2 regions of the Pseudoalteromonas sp. RB2-MNA-CIBAN-0110 genome follow, and region 2 is predicted to be linked to the other one. Evidence: predicted binding sites of a transcription regulator. Region 2 holds the regulator's gene; the other holds the start of a gene.
What was found. Region 2 encodes ArgR, which controls arginine synthesis, uptake and breakdown. Its sites were predicted from a motif close to ANTGAATANNTATTCANT; they were not measured.

Region 1 (8,465 bases), on a different contig from region 2:
TTTAGTTGATGCATTTGCTCATCGCTTATGGGCGCATCTTTGAGTTCTAACACTCTAATCTCTTTATCTAGCTTGTCGTACTTATCTGCTTTTTTTGCAAATTCAGTATCGCTTTCATTTAACTCGGCAATGGTCTTTAAGTACTCTGGAAAGTCATTAGTTAATGAGTGGTCTTCGCCTAACATATTCGCTCCTTAATAGGATATAAATGAGCTCACAAGTAAGTGAGTTGTATAAGTGAATTACTGCCTTTCATATAATACACTGGGGCTTACATAGATATAATTCAACCATTGAGCCGCTAATTTGATGTAGCGCAAACAATCTGTTTATTTTGCTCAGTAAGGTATTTCACCAAAGTATTTAATAGAGCGATCAATAAACGCACGTACTTTAGGAGTCAATAATTTATTGTTGGGGTATACAGTTTAAATAGTTGTATTAACTACTCGTGAAAAGCTTAGGGTTCGATATTATTGCTCAAGCTGCAAGGAATCTCTGGCTAGAGAAAATAAATTTAAACATCATCATGATTCAATACGTTAGTAAATCTCTTAACCAAAGTTCAGGTTAAGTAAACCATTACCTGCTAAAGGCTTTTAAGCATTTTAGCTAAAATAGTTAATTTTTAACGCTTTTTGCTAATTTATGTTGGTTAATTAATAGTGGTAGAATGCAGCGCTTAGTACCACTTGTGTGAAGTAAGTGGTCAATAATTTATAAGGTTTGTTGTGTAATGCTGTTGATGATCGACAACTACGACTCGTTTACTTACAACTTAGTGCAATATTTTCAGCGTTTAGATCAAGACGTTTTAGTGAAACGTAATGACGAGCTAAGCATTGCACAAATAAAACAGTTGAACCCGAAACACATCGTGTTATCGCCGGGGCCATGCACGCCTAACGAAGCGGGTATTTCGTTAAATGTTGTTGAGCAACTAAAAGGGCAATATCCTATTTTAGGGATTTGCTTGGGACATCAAACTATCGCGCAAGCTTTAGGGGGAGATGTAATACGTGCTAAAAAAGTAATGCACGGTAAAACATCACCTATAGTTCACACTAATAAAGGGGTGTTTAAAGGTTTAGCTAACCCGTTAACAGTGTGTCGTTATCATTCTTTGGTGGTTAAAGCACAAACGCTGCCTAAAGAACTTGAAGTAACCGCATGGACTCAGACTGAGCAAGGCGAGTTTGACGAAATTATGGGGTTACTTCATAAAGAACTAGCAATCGAAGGTGTGCAGTTTCACCCCGAAGCTATTTTAACTGATCAAGGCTTAGAACTGCTTGATAACTTTTTAACTCGCTTCTAATGTTATAATACACAGAGCATTTAATACTTTATTAATGGATGTCATGACTGAACTTGTAGCCCAGCAGCGTACTGCCAAAATACTAAGCCAACGGGCTCATGACTTATTGCTTGGGCACAGCTTTGCGCATCAGCAAATTGGTTTCATCCATACATTAGATATAGATTACGGCGAACCCATGAAGCAACGCACTTTGCTTCAGGTTGAAGTGGCCGCACAGAATAAACGCCAGCAAAGCAGTACTGCACATCATAAGTACCGCGCTCAAGCGAGTGAGCAACTGCACAAAACAATTGAAACAGCTATATATAAGCAGCTTGAAGATATAGATGGCGTAATTCACAGCACTATAGGTATTGAAGATGGCATTGCCAATATACTCGATATATTAGCTGTAAAGTCGGCGTCGGTAGGGCGTTTAGAGCCACTGGTTAATGATATAAGCTGGTTGGGTAGAGAATTAGTAACGCTTGTTAATTTACCTTACTATCGTAATCAACGTAGTAAAAACACGTCTGTAAAAGTAGATAAACCATCGCTTGCCCTTCGTTATATTGGCCTTGATAACTTACAGCTAGTGATTCCTACATTTGCTGCGCGTCATTGGATGCCACATAGCACCGAACCATTTTCATTATTAAAACGCCGGCTACGCGACAGCGCAATGGCAAACGCGATTGCTGCGCAAAAAATTGCACAAATTAATAATGTGAATGACGTACATGCATTTACCCTTGGAATGCTTTTAGATGTAGGGCGAATTGCATTAGTGCGCTTGTACTTAAAAACGTTTGAGAAAGTATGGCAACGCAAAGTGCAGTTAGCCCGAAATGAAAACCAAAAAGATTTACACACCGCATTATTAGAGCTACAGCCCGACCCGCTATTTTTAACCACTCTACTTAGCAATAAGTCGATAGAAGTAAGCGCCAAAGTAATAGACAAAATGGCTTTTAAATATTTACCGTTTAAAGGTGTAATGCAGCAGCTAGTAAATGGGATAGATAAAGGCGATACATTACTGCCGTTAACAGAAGTAATGCTAAAGGCACGTTGCTACTCTCAATATCTTAATTTAAAAGAGCATCAACTTATTGAGCCTGATGAAACTCTAAGCTGGTTTTCGTACTTTAAGTTCACTAAAACGGAACTAAAAACCCTCCAATCGAGTAATTTTACCAATTTAGCTATTCAAATTGACTAAAAATCTGAATTTTTTGTTAATTTTTTTGCGACTAACCATTCATTCTCACTCTATTGTTATATTGCATATTTGCCGATTAAAGCATGCGCGCCTTGGTGCTCATGCGGTTAGTTGTTTAAAAATAAGCATAAATAGCTATGCAAATAGTTATTCACTATCTATGAAATAATATCTTTAGCCCTTTATTTTCAAGGGATACATGAAAGTTTTTAACGAGACAGATATAAGTAATTCTGAAATAATGTGCGTCTGAAAATTGAACCACAAAGCAATTTTGCGCAATTATCAGGTTACTGATCTTGCCTATAAAGTTGGTTACAAATATTAACCAAACACCTATTTTGATGTTTTGTGTTGCTCACAATTAAGAGGAAATAAAATGACAGTCAATCGCGAATTATTTGATCACGTAATGGTTCCTAACTACGCACCTTCAAGCGTAATTCCTGTTCGAGGCGAAGGTTCTCGCGTATGGGATCAACAAGGTCGAGAGTTTATCGACTTTGCTGGTGGTATTGCAGTTAACTGTCTTGGCCATTGCCACCCTGCATTAGTAGGCGCATTAAAAGAGCAAGGCGAAAAAATCTGGCATCTATCAAATGTAATGACCAATGAGCCGGCACTTCGCCTAGCTAAAAAAATGGTTGATGCTACATTTGCTGAAAAAGTTTACTTTGCCAACTCAGGCGCAGAAGCAAACGAAGCAGCGCTTAAATTAGCGCGTCGTTTTGCACTTGATAAGTTTGGCGCAGAAAAATCACAAATCATCGCGTTCAACAAAGGTTTCCACGGTCGTACATTCTTTACCGTAACTGTTGGTGGCCAAGCTGCATATTCAGATGGTTTTGGTCCTAAGCCTGGCGACATTGTACATTGTGATTACAACGACCTAGCTGCTTTTGAAGCGCTTATCAGCGACAAAACATGTGCCGTAATGATGGAACCTCTTCAAGGTGAAGGCGGTATTGTTTCACCAACTGACGAGTTTGCTCAAGGCGTTCGCGATTTATGTACTAAACATAACGCACTGCTTATTTTTGATGAAGTTCAAACAGGTGTTGGCCGTACTGGCGATTTATACGCATACCAAGGCTTAAACATAGTACCTGATATTTTAACTTCAGCTAAAGCACTTGGCGGCGGTTTCCCTATTGGCGCTATGATCACAACAACTGAAATTGCACAGCATCTTAAAGTAGGTACTCATGGTTCTACTTATGGCGGCAACCCGCTTGCGTGTGCTGTTGCAGAAGCTGCATTTGATACAGTAAATACCCCAGAAGTACTTGCTGGCGTAAAAGCTAAAGCAGCATTATTTAATGAACTACTTACTGCGGTTAACGAAAAATACAACGTATTTAGCGAAATCCGTGGCCAAGGTTTATTAATTGGTGCAGTAGTGAACGAGCAATATAAAGGTCGTGCAAAAGAGTTTTTAGTGGCAGGGACTGAGCAAGGCCTTATGTCATTAGTTGCGGGTGCAGACGTAATACGTTTCACTCCATCTTTAGTAATTCCTGAAGCGGACATTCGCGAAGGTATGGCACGCTTTGAAAAAGCAGTAGCAAGCGTAGTAAACGCATAAGCGACTTAAGCCAACCAATTAAGGGCAAGCACTGCTTGCCCTGCAATTCCTATTTACCGTTATTTATAAGGGAGCAAGCGGACTCATGATGATCCTTCGCCCAATCCAGCAAAATGATTATTCAGCATTACTGAAAATTGCCCACGAATCAGGGCATGGTTTTACGTCTTTGCCATTAAACGAAGAACTATTGCAAAAAAAGATCGACCATTCAGTAAGCTCTTTTGCTAAACAAACGTCACAACCTGGTGACGAAGGCTACCTGTTTGTTCTTGAAGATAGCGAAACCGGTGACGTTGTAGGAACATCTGCAATTGAAGCTGCGGTAGGGCTTGATGATGCATTTTATCATTATCACTTAAGTAAAGTGATTCACTCTTCGCGCACATTAGACGTATACAAAGCGGTTGATATTCTAACGCTATGTAACGACTACACAGGTGCTACAGAGCTTTGCACATTGTTTTTAAAAGATGGTTATCGTAAAAATTGTAACGGTAAGCTACTTTCAAAAGCGCGCTTTATGTTTATAAAACAGCATCAAGAGCGTTTTGCGCAAACAGTAATCGCAGAAATGCGCGGTGTGTCTGACGAAAACGGCAGCAGCCCTTTTTGGCAGTGGCTTGAAGAGCACTTTTTCTCAATGGATTTTCCAACAGCCGATTACCTAACAGGTATTGGCCAAAAGGTTTTCATTGCTGAATTAATGCCTAAATACCCAATTTACGTAAACTTGCTAAGTAAAGATGCGCAAGCCGTAATAGGTAAAGTACACGACAACACTCGCCCAGCAATCGAGTTATTAAAAAGCGAAGGCTTTACGTTTAATGGCTACGTAGACATTTTTGACGGCGGCCCAACGGTTGAAGCAAAAGTAGATAACATTGCGACTATTCGTAATGCACGTAACTTTAACGTTGAAATTGGCGAAATGACTGGCGACACCATGGTGTTACTAGCTAACGAAAAGCTTAATGACTTTAGAGCAACCGTTGCACCAATGACATTTGACGAGCGCGCAAAAAGCCTTATTTTATCGCAAGAAATAGCAGATGCACTGCATTTGCAAACTGGCGATATTGTTAGTGCAACCACGATTTAATTTAGGAGAAAGTATATGACTCATCCTGCACAATTTATAAATGGTCAATGGTCACAAGGCCAAGGCACAGAATTTAATTCAGTAAACCCTGCAAATAACGACGTTATTTGGCAGGCTTCATCGGCAACTGCGGCGCAAGTAGACACCGCAGTAAATGCAGCGCGCGAAGCGTTTTATGCATGGGCTGATAAAAGCTTTACTGAGCGTTTAGAAATAATTAAAGCATTTGCAGCGCAATTAAAAGAAAACAGCGAAGAGCTCGCTATTACTATTGCACAAGAAACAGGTAAGCCACTGTGGGAAACTCGCACAGAAGCGGGTGCTATGGTTGGTAAAATTGCCATTTCTGAAAAAGCATTTTTAGAGCGCACTGGCGACGTAGAAAACGCAATGCCACTTGGCCGTGCGATGATTCGTCATAAGCCACATGGTGTTGTAGCCGTATTTGGTCCGTATAACTTTCCGGGTCACTTACCTAATGGCCACATTGTGCCAGCGCTTTTAGCAGGTAACACGGTTGTGTTTAAACCGTCTGAACTTACTCCTAAAGTAGCTGAGCTTACGCTTAAACTGTGGGAAAAAGCAGGTTTACCAGCCGGTGTCATTAACCTTGTACAAGGTGAAGTAGAAACGGGTAAAGCCCTTGCTGCTCACAAAGGGATTGATGGCTTGTTCTTCACGGGGTCTTCGCGTACTGGTCATATTTTACATGAACAGTTTGCGGGTCAACCTGGCAAAATTTTAGCGCTAGAAATGGGTGGTAATAACCCACTTATTATTACTGACGTTGAAGACACTAAAGCGGTTGTTCACGATATTATTCAATCTGCGTTTATCTCAAGTGGCCAGCGTTGTACGTGTGCACGTAAACTATTTTTACCAACTGGTAGCAAAGGCGATGTGATACTGGAGCGTTTAATCACAGCAACTAAAGCGATTAAAGTAGGTAATTATGACGATGCAGACCAGCCATTTATGGGCTCTATGATTTCATCAGCTGCAGCTGCAGGCATGGTTAAAGCGCAAAACGAGCTTGTTGAGCTTGGTGGTGAAGTATTAGTAGAACTTGAGCACACAGCTAATACCGGTTTTGTAACACCAGGTATTATTGAGTGTACAAATATTAGTGACTTCCCAGATGAAGAGCATTTTGGACCACTTTTAAAAGTATTCCGCTTTGACGACTTTGACCAAGCCATTGATAAAGCAAACGATACAACCTTTGGTTTATCGGCTGGTTTATTAAGTGATAGTGCTGCAGATTACGACCATTTCTTACGTCGTATTCGTGCAGGTATTGTTAACTGGAATCGCCCAATTACTGGCGCATCAAGCGCAGCACCGTTTGGTGGTATTGGCGCATCGGGCAACCACAGAGCAAGTGCGTATTACGCAGCTGATTACTGTGCATATCCAGTTGCTTCGGTAGAGCTTGAAAAAGTAGCTATGCCAGCAACACTAAGCCCAGGCTTAAAAATAGATTAAGTAGTAATACTACTTAATTATTATAAAAGCAGCTTCGGCTGCTTTTTTTGTATTGCTAACGCGCAAAGCTAGCAATCAACAGCGCTTTCTGCTTAAATCAAAAATAATTAATTATACAAAGGTGGTACAAAAATGGTTTTAGATAGGCAAGGGTACGATGATTTGATCATGTATCTAACTCAAAATTTAGCATTGTTTGAGAAGCCAGGCGAAATAAAACCAGGTGCCCCAACAGTAATGGAATTAATCGAAGACGTTATTGCACAAAATGTGATGCTTATTTGCGAGCAGCACACAAACCTCAACACAGAGCAGCGTAGTCAAATTGTACGCGAAGTTGATGGCATAGTTTACGATTTAGAAGAAGTCCTCAGCAGCATCACCTCACAGCCTGTCACGGTTGAACAGCATGCCTTTATAGATGAATTTGCAGGTTTAGTAAAAAACCTCTTTGATAGCGCTTTAACACAACAATCTTAGCCATTTTATAGCCCTGCGTTGCATTTTCATTTGCAACTACGGCTAACTTGCTTACAATCAAGAAAATATTTTTTTGAGATATAACAATGCAAGCAAATGTAAAATGGGTTGAAGGCGATACGTTTATTGGTCGTTCTAATTCTAACCACAATGTTGTGTTTGATGGCGGCAGCGATAGTGCAGCACCAAGCCCAATGGAAATGGTTTTAATGTCAGTTGGCTGTTGTTCATCAGTTGATGTGGTTAGTATTTTAAAAAAAGCCAAACAAGATTTTTCAGATGTACAAGTACAACTAAGTGCAGAGCGCGCCGAAACAGCCCCACGTGTGTTTACCAAAATCAACTTACACTTTGTTGTTAAAGGCAATAATGTGTCTGAAAAGCACCTTGCACGCGCGGTTTCACTCTCTGCTGAAAAGTATTGCTCGGTTGCATTAATGCTTGATAAAACAGTAGAAATTACGCATAGCCACGAAGTTGTGCAAGATCAAGCAAAATAACGCTTTTTCCACGAGGGAAATTCGTATAAAATCCGCGAACTTTTCATTCTGCAGGTGCAGAACCCACTAATTTATAGGTTGGTTTATTATGAACAAACCCTTCGATAAACTTAAACTTCATGGCTTTAACAATTTAACCAAAAGTTTAAGCTTTAGTATTTATGATATTTGTTACGCAAAGACCGAGCAACAACGTAAAGAATATATTGAATATATCGATGAGCAGTACAGTGCAGATAGACTAACCGACATTTTAGGTGAAGTTGTTGATATTATTGGTGCTAACATTTTAAATGTAGCGCGCCAAGATTATGAACCGCAAGGCGCAAGTGTAACTATTTTGGTTTCAGAAGAACCAGTAGAAGAGCAGCAAAATTACGATGCTGACGAAGCACCAGGCCCATTACCTGATTCAGTTGTTGCGCACCTAGATAAAAGCCACATTTGTGTACACACATACCCAGAAGCTCACCCTGATGATGGTATTTGTACATTCCGTGCTGATATTGAAGTGTCTACTTGTGGCATTATTTCGCCACTTAAAGCGTTAAATTTCTTAATTCATAGCCTTGAATCAGACGTAGTAACAATTGACTACCGCGTTCGTGGTTTTACCCGCGACATAAACGGTGTTAAGCACTACATTGATCATGCTATTAGCTCGATTCAAAACTTCATGACAGAAGATACAAAAGAAGCGTACCAAATGATGGACGTGAACGTGTATCAAGAAAACCTGTTTCACACCAAAATGATGTTAAAAGAAACCGATTTAAACACGTACCTATTCG
Region 2 (8,465 bases):
ATTTGCAGGTGCTGTATACGAAAAAGAACTTACAGCGACAACAGCAGTAAGTGCAACTAGCTTTGGTAATTTAAACATGACAAACCCTTTATAATACTTTGTTCTTATATAGACTATCAAATATTATATCAATCTATCAAAAATTACGCAATAATGTTAATGTTCTTTATACAAAGTTACGAATTTATAACTAGATTTGTTTTTTTCATCAGGGAGGTTTTCTTGCTCTTCTTTCACGTCCCAATTAGCAACTTTATTGTAATCAGGAAACTGTGTATCGCCTTTAATATCTAAATCAATAAAGGTTAAATACAAGCGTTCTGCTTTTGGTAAAAATTGCTCATAAATATTACCGCCACCAATAATCATTACTTCTTCAACAGCACAAACTAGTTCTAGTGCGGCCTCTGGTGTAGTTACCACTTCAATACCCTGTGCAGTATATTCGCTGTTTCGAGTAATAATAATATTACGACGCCCAGGTAAAGGACGGCCTATTGACTCAAAAGTTTTACGACCCATGATCACAGGTTTACCCGTAGTTACTTTTTTAAAATGCTGAAGATCCGCAGGTAAATGCCATGGCATTTTATTATCTAGGCCAATTACACGGTTATTTGCCATTGCTGCAATCATTGAAATTATCATAATAAACACCTAGTACTTTATTCTTAAACAAAGAAAAAGGAGCATAAGCTCCTTTTTAATAAATTCTATTTAATTAACGCTCGTAGACAACTTCTACGTCGTAATCATCTTCATCCCAGTCGTCCCAATCATCATCATTGCCTTTACCTTTAGTGGCTTTTTCATGATAGGTATCCCACTTGAATTCAACTTCTTCATCTTCAACTTGTACAAACTTCTCTTTAGGCATGCTATCAAGTAGTGTCATTATGTTGTGGATTAAAGGTTGAGTATTAAGTTTATTAATTGCTGAAATGTGATAAATATTTTCAGTTTCGCCCAGCTCTTCTGCAATCGCTTCGCATAGCGCTTTTGCTTCATCTTCTGGTAATAAATCTATTTTATTAAACACTAACCAGCGTGGTTTTTCAGCTAATTTAGGACTGTATTGGTGTAGCTCGTTAATAATCGAGAATGCATTATCAACAGGGTTTGAACCATCTACCGGCATTACATCAATAATGTGCAATAACACACGACAACGCTCTAAATGCTTCAAGAAGCGAATACCTAGGCCTGCACCATCAGATGCACCTTCAATTAGACCCGGAATATCGGCTATAACAAATGATTTATTTGCTTCAGGACGTACTACACCTAAATTAGGAATAAGCGTCGTGAATGGATAATCAGCTACTTTTGGTCTTGCTGCAGATACACTACGGATAAACGTAGATTTACCTGCATTTGGTAATCCTAGTAAGCCTACATCAGCTAATAATAGTAACTCTAACTTTAAGTTACGTACTTCACCGGGTGTGCCCAATGTTTTTTGACGAGGTGCTCGGTTAGTACTTGATTTAAAACGTGCATTCCCCAAGCCGTGGAAACCACCTTTTGCAACCAAAATTCGTTGACCATCTTGAGTTAAGTCACCAAGTCCCTCTTGGGTATCAACATCCATGATGCGCGTGCCTACAGGCACCATAACAAATAAGTCATCGGCTTTTCGGCCTGTACAGTTACGGCTACGACCGTTAGTACCACGTTCAGCTCTATGAAAGCGCTCAAACTGATAATCAATTAGGGTATTTAAGTTTTCATCAGCTTGTAGATAAACACTACCACCGTCTCCACCGTCACCGCCGTCTGGTCCACCATCTGGAACATATTTTTCACGACGGAAAGACACGATGCCGCTGCCACCGTCTCCAGCTTCTGCGCGAATTTCTACTTCATCTACAAACTTCATGATTACTCACTTTAGGGATTGGCTTGTTTAATAACTCTATTATATACCCAAGCCAACACAAATGCAGGCTTGGGTATATATTTTGACTGACTACAAAACAAAAAACCCCGCAAAGGCGGGGTTTTTAACTACCTTACTGATTACTCAGTTACGATAGTTACGTATTTACGGTTTAAAGGACCTTTTTGTTCAAACTGAACTTTACCATCTGCTTTTGCGAAGATAGTGTGGTCTTTACCGATACCTACGTTAGTACCAGGGTGGAAACGAGTTCCACGCTGACGAACAATGATGCTACCCGCTAGAACTGATTCGCCACCAAAACGCTTAACACCTAGGCGTTTGCTTTCTGAATCGCGACCGTTACGAGTACTACCAGCTGCTTTTTTATGTGCCATTTCTAAGTACCTCTAATTAAGCGCTAATGCTAGTGATTTTAACTTCAGTGAACCATTGACGATGGCCCATTTGCTTACGAGAATGCTTACGGCGTCTAAATTTAACAACCTTAATCTTCTCACCGCGACCATGTGAAACAACCTCAGCTGTTATCTTGCCACCGTTTACGAACGGTACACCGATCTCGATTTTCTCACCATCAGCAACTAAAAGTACTGAATCAAATTCTACTGCCGCACCAGTTTCAACGTCTAATTTTTCAAGACGAATCGTTTGACCTTCAGTCACACGATGCTGTTTACCACCACTTTGGAAAACCGCGTACATAATTAACTCCGTCTGTGCACCCTCAAATCGGCGCAACTAAAATATTCTTCGATAGGGCGCGAAGTTTACGCTAACGCGAAATAACTAGCAAGCCTATTTTGTAATTAAAATGAATAAAAAGTAGCTGCTTTGAGAGCAATTCAATATTTACCCCATTTTATATTAATTAGCCCTTTTGCCAAGCGCTTTTTAACTCTTAGTCGAAATAAATTAATGTACTCAAATATGACCCTCACAGCTTAATATCTAAGCACACCATAAACTGCATATTGATTATCAATTAATCAGTTATCTTGGCTAATTCAGTCTAAATTAAGTACTTTAATAGTGTTTTTTCAATCAATCGTCACAAAATATCGAGCTAGTGCATTTTTTGTTGTACAATCTGCGCCGTTCACACATAAAAATTGGCTCGGAGATCAATGGATATAAAAGCTATCCAGGCGTTAATCGAAAGCGATATGAATGACGTCAATCAACTTATACATGCGCAAATGCGCTCAGATGTGGCGTTAGTTAATCAGCTTGGTTTATATATAGTTAGCAGTGGCGGCAAACGCGTTCGTCCAATGCTCGCGATTTTAGCAGCCAAAGCGCTCGGTTATCAGGGTAAAGATCACATAACACTTGCAACAATTGTTGAGTTTATTCATACAGCAACGCTATTGCATGATGATGTTGTAGATGAATCAAACTTACGACGTGGCACGCCTACAGCAAATGCTGAATTTGGTAATGCTGCTAGCGTATTGGTTGGTGACTTTATTTACACTCGTTCATTTCAGCTTATGGTTGGTCTTGGAAAAATGCAGATTATGCAAGTACTTGCCGATGCAACAAACATTATTGCTGAAGGTGAAGTATTGCAGTTAATGAACTGCAACGACCCAGATACGACCGAAGCCAGTTATATGCAGGTTATTTACTCTAAAACAGCTAAGTTGTTTGAAGCAGCGACAGGCCTTGCTGCCATTATTACTGAGCAAGACCAAACTACTCTCGATGCACTAAACCTATATGGTATGCATTTAGGTACTGCGTTTCAGCTAGTAGACGATGTACTCGATTACAATGCAGATGCTGAGCAGTTGGGTAAAAACATTGGTGATGATTTAGCTGAAGGCAAACCAACGCTTCCACTTATTTATGCTATGCAACATGGTAGCGAGCAGCAAACGCAGCTTATTCGTGATGCAATAGAGCACAGTAATGGTATGGAGCATTTAGAAGAAATTTTATCGGCACTAAAGCAAACTAATGCGCTTGAATTTACAATGCAAAAAGCAGAGCTTGAAGCTGACAAAGCTATTGCGTGTTTAGACTTTTTAGCTGAGTCTGACTATAAGCAAGCACTCATAAGCCTTGCTCGTATTGCGGTTGACCGCGACCACTAGTTTTAACTAGTTACACAGTGTGAAATTAATTCTGAGCAATAAAAAAGCCTGCAAATGCAGGCTTTTTTGTTATTCTACTTTGGCTATTACGCCATGAAATCAACACCTTCTTTGATGTCTTTTTTCAGTGTTTCAAGCATGTCATTTTTTGCTTTTGTTTCAAATGCGCTTAGTTCGCCGTAAGAAAGAATTTCTTCTACGCCGTTTTTACCTAAACGTACTGGATGTGCAAAGTACTCTGCATCGCCATTTTCAACAGCAACGTAAGCGTAATCTACAACTTCTTCACCTTGTAGGCCTTTAACTAAAGACATACAAAAACGAGCTGCAGCAGCACCCATAGATAGCGTAGCTGAACCACCGCCTGCTTTAGCATTTACAACTTCAGTACCCGCATTTTGGATACGTGGAGTAAGTGCAGCAACTTCTTCATCTGTGAAAGAAACACCTTCAACTTGAGAAAGTAGAGGAAGAATAGTTGTGCCTGAGTGACCACCAATTACTGGTACTTTAACAGTTGCTACGTCTACGCCTTTAAGTTCAGCAACAAATGCTTCTGAACGAATAACGTCAAGCGTAGTAATACCGAATACACGTTTAGCGTCGTAAGTACCTGCTTTTTTGAATACTTCAGCAACGATTGGAACTGTGCCATTTACTGGGTTAGTAATAATACCTACTAACGCTTTAGGACAGCTAGCAACAATGCCTTCTGCTAAAGTTTTGATGATACCAGCATTTACATTAAATAAATCAGCACGATCCATACCTGGTTTACGTGGCATACCCGCTGGGATAAGAACGATGTCAGAGCCTTCAAGCGCTTTGTTTAATTCGTCTGCGCCAAAGCCTGCTACTTTAACATCTGTTGGGATGTGAGAAAGGTCAACCGCAACACCTGGTACTACTGGTGCAACATCATAAAGTGATAATTCAGAGCCAGCTGGTAAGCCTGTTTTTAATAATAAAGACAACGCTTGGCCGATACCGCCTGCAGCACCTAATACAGCAACTTTCATTGGAATTCTCCGTAATTTGAGGTAGGAAACATTTGTGGCTCTTAAGATAATGAAATTAGCGACTAAAAACAAATTTATCCTGTCTATTTCAAGTATATTTTCGACCATAGTCGTAAACTTTTGTGATTTAACGCATCAAACTGGCAAGTTAACTAAACAACTGCTGCATAATTATTCATTTTTGTGTAGAATTTGCGGCATAAATAACAAAAACGAATAAAGACTATGCAACCACAAGATAAACAAGAAGCACTGGTAAAAGCATTTAAATCACTATTAAAAGAAGAAAATTTTGGCTCTCAAGGCGAAATAGTTGATGCATTAAAAGATCAAGGCTTTGACAATATAAGCCAAAGTAAAGTATCGCGCATGCTAAGTAAATTTGGTGCTGTACGCACACGTAACGCCAAACAAGAAATGGTTTACTGCTTACCTGCTGAAATGGGTGTACCTACGGCTAAAAGTCCATTACGCCAATTAGTAATCGACATTATGCACAACGAAATGATGATCATTATTCGTACCAGTCCAGGCGCCGCTCAGCTTATCGCTCGTTTATTAGATTCATTAGGTAAAGCAGATGGCGTACTAGGAACAATTGCAGGCGACGATACTATTTTTATCGCTCCTGCTAAAATATCTGAAATAGATGTAACACTTGAACGTGTTCGCATTTTATTTGATACGGTTTAATAGCAAACTAAATTTGTTTTAAAAACCCGACTGAAGGCGCAAAGAAAGCAGAACCCATATCGGCTTGAGTAAAATCAAGCCAGTGGTCGTAACAATCCCCTTCCCCTAAACGACTATTAAGTACTTTTTCAAATGCGGTGCCCGTACAAGAGCATGTAATTGATAACATTCCCTGCTCATACACATCGCCATAAGGCATGCTCTGATTTAATAATAGCGGTTGTCCGTCTTCGTCTTTTAGCTCACTTCGCGAAGCATGGCTGGTTTCAATCGCAGGGGTAATTAGCGTGTTATCAAGGCGCGTACGTCCCATTATTTGTTCTTGCTCGCTCAATGATAAGTGCTGCCACATAGTTAAATCATGCTTATAACGCTGTACATGAATATAACTCCCCTGATCTTCAAAATTGCCAGGGTTACTAATTAAAGCCGTAGCGCGCTTTTTTCTTCCATGTGCGGTGTCGCCACCATAAATAAAACCATTAAAATCACGACCATCTAAAAAGCGAAAATTACGAATTTGCTCCACCAGCTCAACATCGGGGGCAAATAGTTTTAAAATTTGCAGCGCAAATAAATGGTTAACGTCTTCACGGTCAGAGCGAATTTGCACAAATAAATCGCACGGTTGTACGCTCATTTGATGATCGCTATGGTTTATATTAGGAAAGCTCTGTAATTCGCTTGGGATGTATTCAGGGAGGATATGCGGCCAATATTGCGCACCAATAGCAACCATACAAGAGAGCATTGATTCTGAAAATTGATCGCTAAATTCTTCTTCAATAGCGCTTACTTGTTTTAACTTTGCGCGAAGTGATTCATCTTGACCATCAAACACATTAAAAAATAAGTGCAAACCGTGTAAGTTTGCTTCAGCACAAATCCCTGATTGCGCTTGCGCCATTGTTATTCCTTAGTTTTATAGATAAAAACACAGCGAATAACAAATTAATTACGATTCGAAAAAATTCACCGTGTGAGGTTTTATTTTTATTATAACCTGCTCATTATTTTCAAATGACTGGCCATATTGTGCAGCAACTTCAATTTCTTGTTCATCAATAACAAGTGAATAAACATACGCCGAACCAATAAAGCGACGACTTATGATTGTAGCTCGCTTACTAAATTTGTCACTTTGGTTATCTGCCACTAATTCTATTTGATGGGGACGTACATATATAAGCCCTATGCTTACGTCATGCTTACTCTCAACATAAGATTCGACTAAACCAAATGGTGTTTTGTATTCAGTTGCTGTTAATACTTCTGCGCTCAAGTATATGCCTTGACCCAGAAACTCTGCAACCTCCTTTGAACATGGAGCTGCAAAAAGCTGCTCAGGCGTGCCTTGTTGCTCAATTTTACCGCGATGCATAATGGCAAGTGTATCTGAAAAGGCAAACGCCTCTTCTTTTGAATGTGTAACAAACACAGCAGATACTTGGGTTGCCTTAATAATTCGACGTATATCGGCAATTAATTCAAAGCGTACTTGTGTGTCGATATTTGAAAAGGGCTCATCAAGTAGCAATAAACTAGGCTTATAAGCTAATGCACGAGCAATAGCTACACGCTGCTGTTGGCCACCCGATAACTGATGCGGGAACCTGTCGGCACAGCCAATTAAATGTACCAGCTTAAGCATTTCATCTACGCGTTGCTGCTTTTGAGCTTTACTCATTTTACTAAGCCCAAATGCGATATTATTTGCCACCGTCAAATGCGGAAACAACGCATAGTCTTGAAACATCATGCCGATGTTTCGGTGCTCAGGCGAGACAAACGATTGCTCATCACTCACTAATTTACCGTCTATAAAAATAGACCCTTGCTTAGCTTCAATTAAACCTGCAATCGCTTTTAACGTGGTCGTTTTGCCGCACCCACTCGCTCCGAGTAGACAAACAATTTCATCTTTACCCACTGTTAAATCTAAATCGTGAATAACCTTTGTACCGTTATAGTGATAGCTCACGCCTTGTAAAATTAAACTACTCATTTAACTACGCTGCTCCATAGAACGATTAATAAAATACAAAGGAATAAACCCAACAATAACAATAAATAATGCCGATATAGAAGCAAGCTCTAACTGCTCGTCACTCACATACTGAAATACATGAGTAGCTAAGCTTTCAAAATTAAACGGCCTGAGCAATAGCGCAGCCGGCAGTTCTTTCATGCACTCAATAAATACCAATAAAGCAGCAGTAAGCAATCCTCTTCGCAGTAAAGGTAGGTGCACTAAACGCAGTGTTTGTCCTTGGCTTTTACCCATTGATTGGCTTGCCATATCAAGTGATGGGCTAATACGTAAAAAACTCGACTCAATTGCTCCGTGTGCAATGGCGTAAAACCTAACAATATAAGCAATAATAATAGTAAGAATGCTACCTGTAAGCAGTAAGCCAATATCTAAATTATACGGCTCGAGCGCTGTGTTAATGGTGTTCTCTAATAATGTAAGTGGTAACAAAACCGCAATAGCGAGTACTGTGCCAGGCAACGCATATCCTGTGCTTGCTAAACGCCCAGGAATAAGCGGATACGTTTGCTTTGCCACACGCTGATAAAAAACGACAAAAATACTCAACGTAATCGTTATTAGGCTCACAACCCCAGCCACTTTTAAACTTTGCCAAGCGTAACTAAAAAACTCTACATTCCATGCTTTATCAAAGTAGGTAATGGCGTAATTTATAAGTACTGCAATAGGGATTACAAACGCGATAAATAAAATAAAGCTGC

Region 1: the regulator ArgR is predicted to act here: its motif matches at 2,649-2,666, upstream of AAEY68_RS11010 (aspartate aminotransferase family protein).

Annotation. Positions count from the first base shown of each region.
Region 1 covers NZ_JBEOOQ010000019.1:37,922-46,386, reverse strand. The annotation lists gene AAEY68_RS11025 (HP1242/YdcH family protein) at 1-185, opposite strand, end outside; gene AAEY68_RS11020 (anthranilate synthase component II) at 737-1,318, shown strand; gene AAEY68_RS11015 (HDOD domain-containing protein) at 1,362-2,522, shown strand; gene AAEY68_RS11010 (aspartate aminotransferase family protein) at 2,902-4,107, shown strand; gene astA (arginine N-succinyltransferase) at 4,193-5,209, shown strand; gene astD (succinylglutamate-semialdehyde dehydrogenase) at 5,225-6,694, shown strand; gene AAEY68_RS10995 (DUF3802 family protein) at 6,827-7,174, shown strand; gene AAEY68_RS10990 (OsmC family protein) at 7,261-7,674, shown strand; gene speD (adenosylmethionine decarboxylase) at 7,763-8,465, shown strand, end outside.
Region 2 covers NZ_JBEOOQ010000002.1:127,882-136,346, forward strand. The annotation lists gene AAEY68_RS01880 (DUF3718 domain-containing protein) at 1-78, opposite strand, end outside; gene folA (type 3 dihydrofolate reductase) at 157-648, opposite strand; gene cgtA (Obg family GTPase CgtA) at 722-1,879, opposite strand; gene rpmA (50S ribosomal protein L27) at 2,020-2,277, opposite strand; gene rplU (50S ribosomal protein L21) at 2,294-2,605, opposite strand; gene ispB (octaprenyl diphosphate synthase) at 3,028-3,999, shown strand; gene mdh (malate dehydrogenase) at 4,086-5,018, opposite strand; gene argR (transcriptional regulator ArgR) at 5,244-5,711, shown strand; gene AAEY68_RS01920 (Dyp-type peroxidase) at 5,719-6,618, opposite strand; gene AAEY68_RS01925 (ABC transporter ATP-binding protein) at 6,667-7,716, opposite strand; gene AAEY68_RS01930 (ABC transporter permease) at 7,717-8,465, opposite strand, start outside.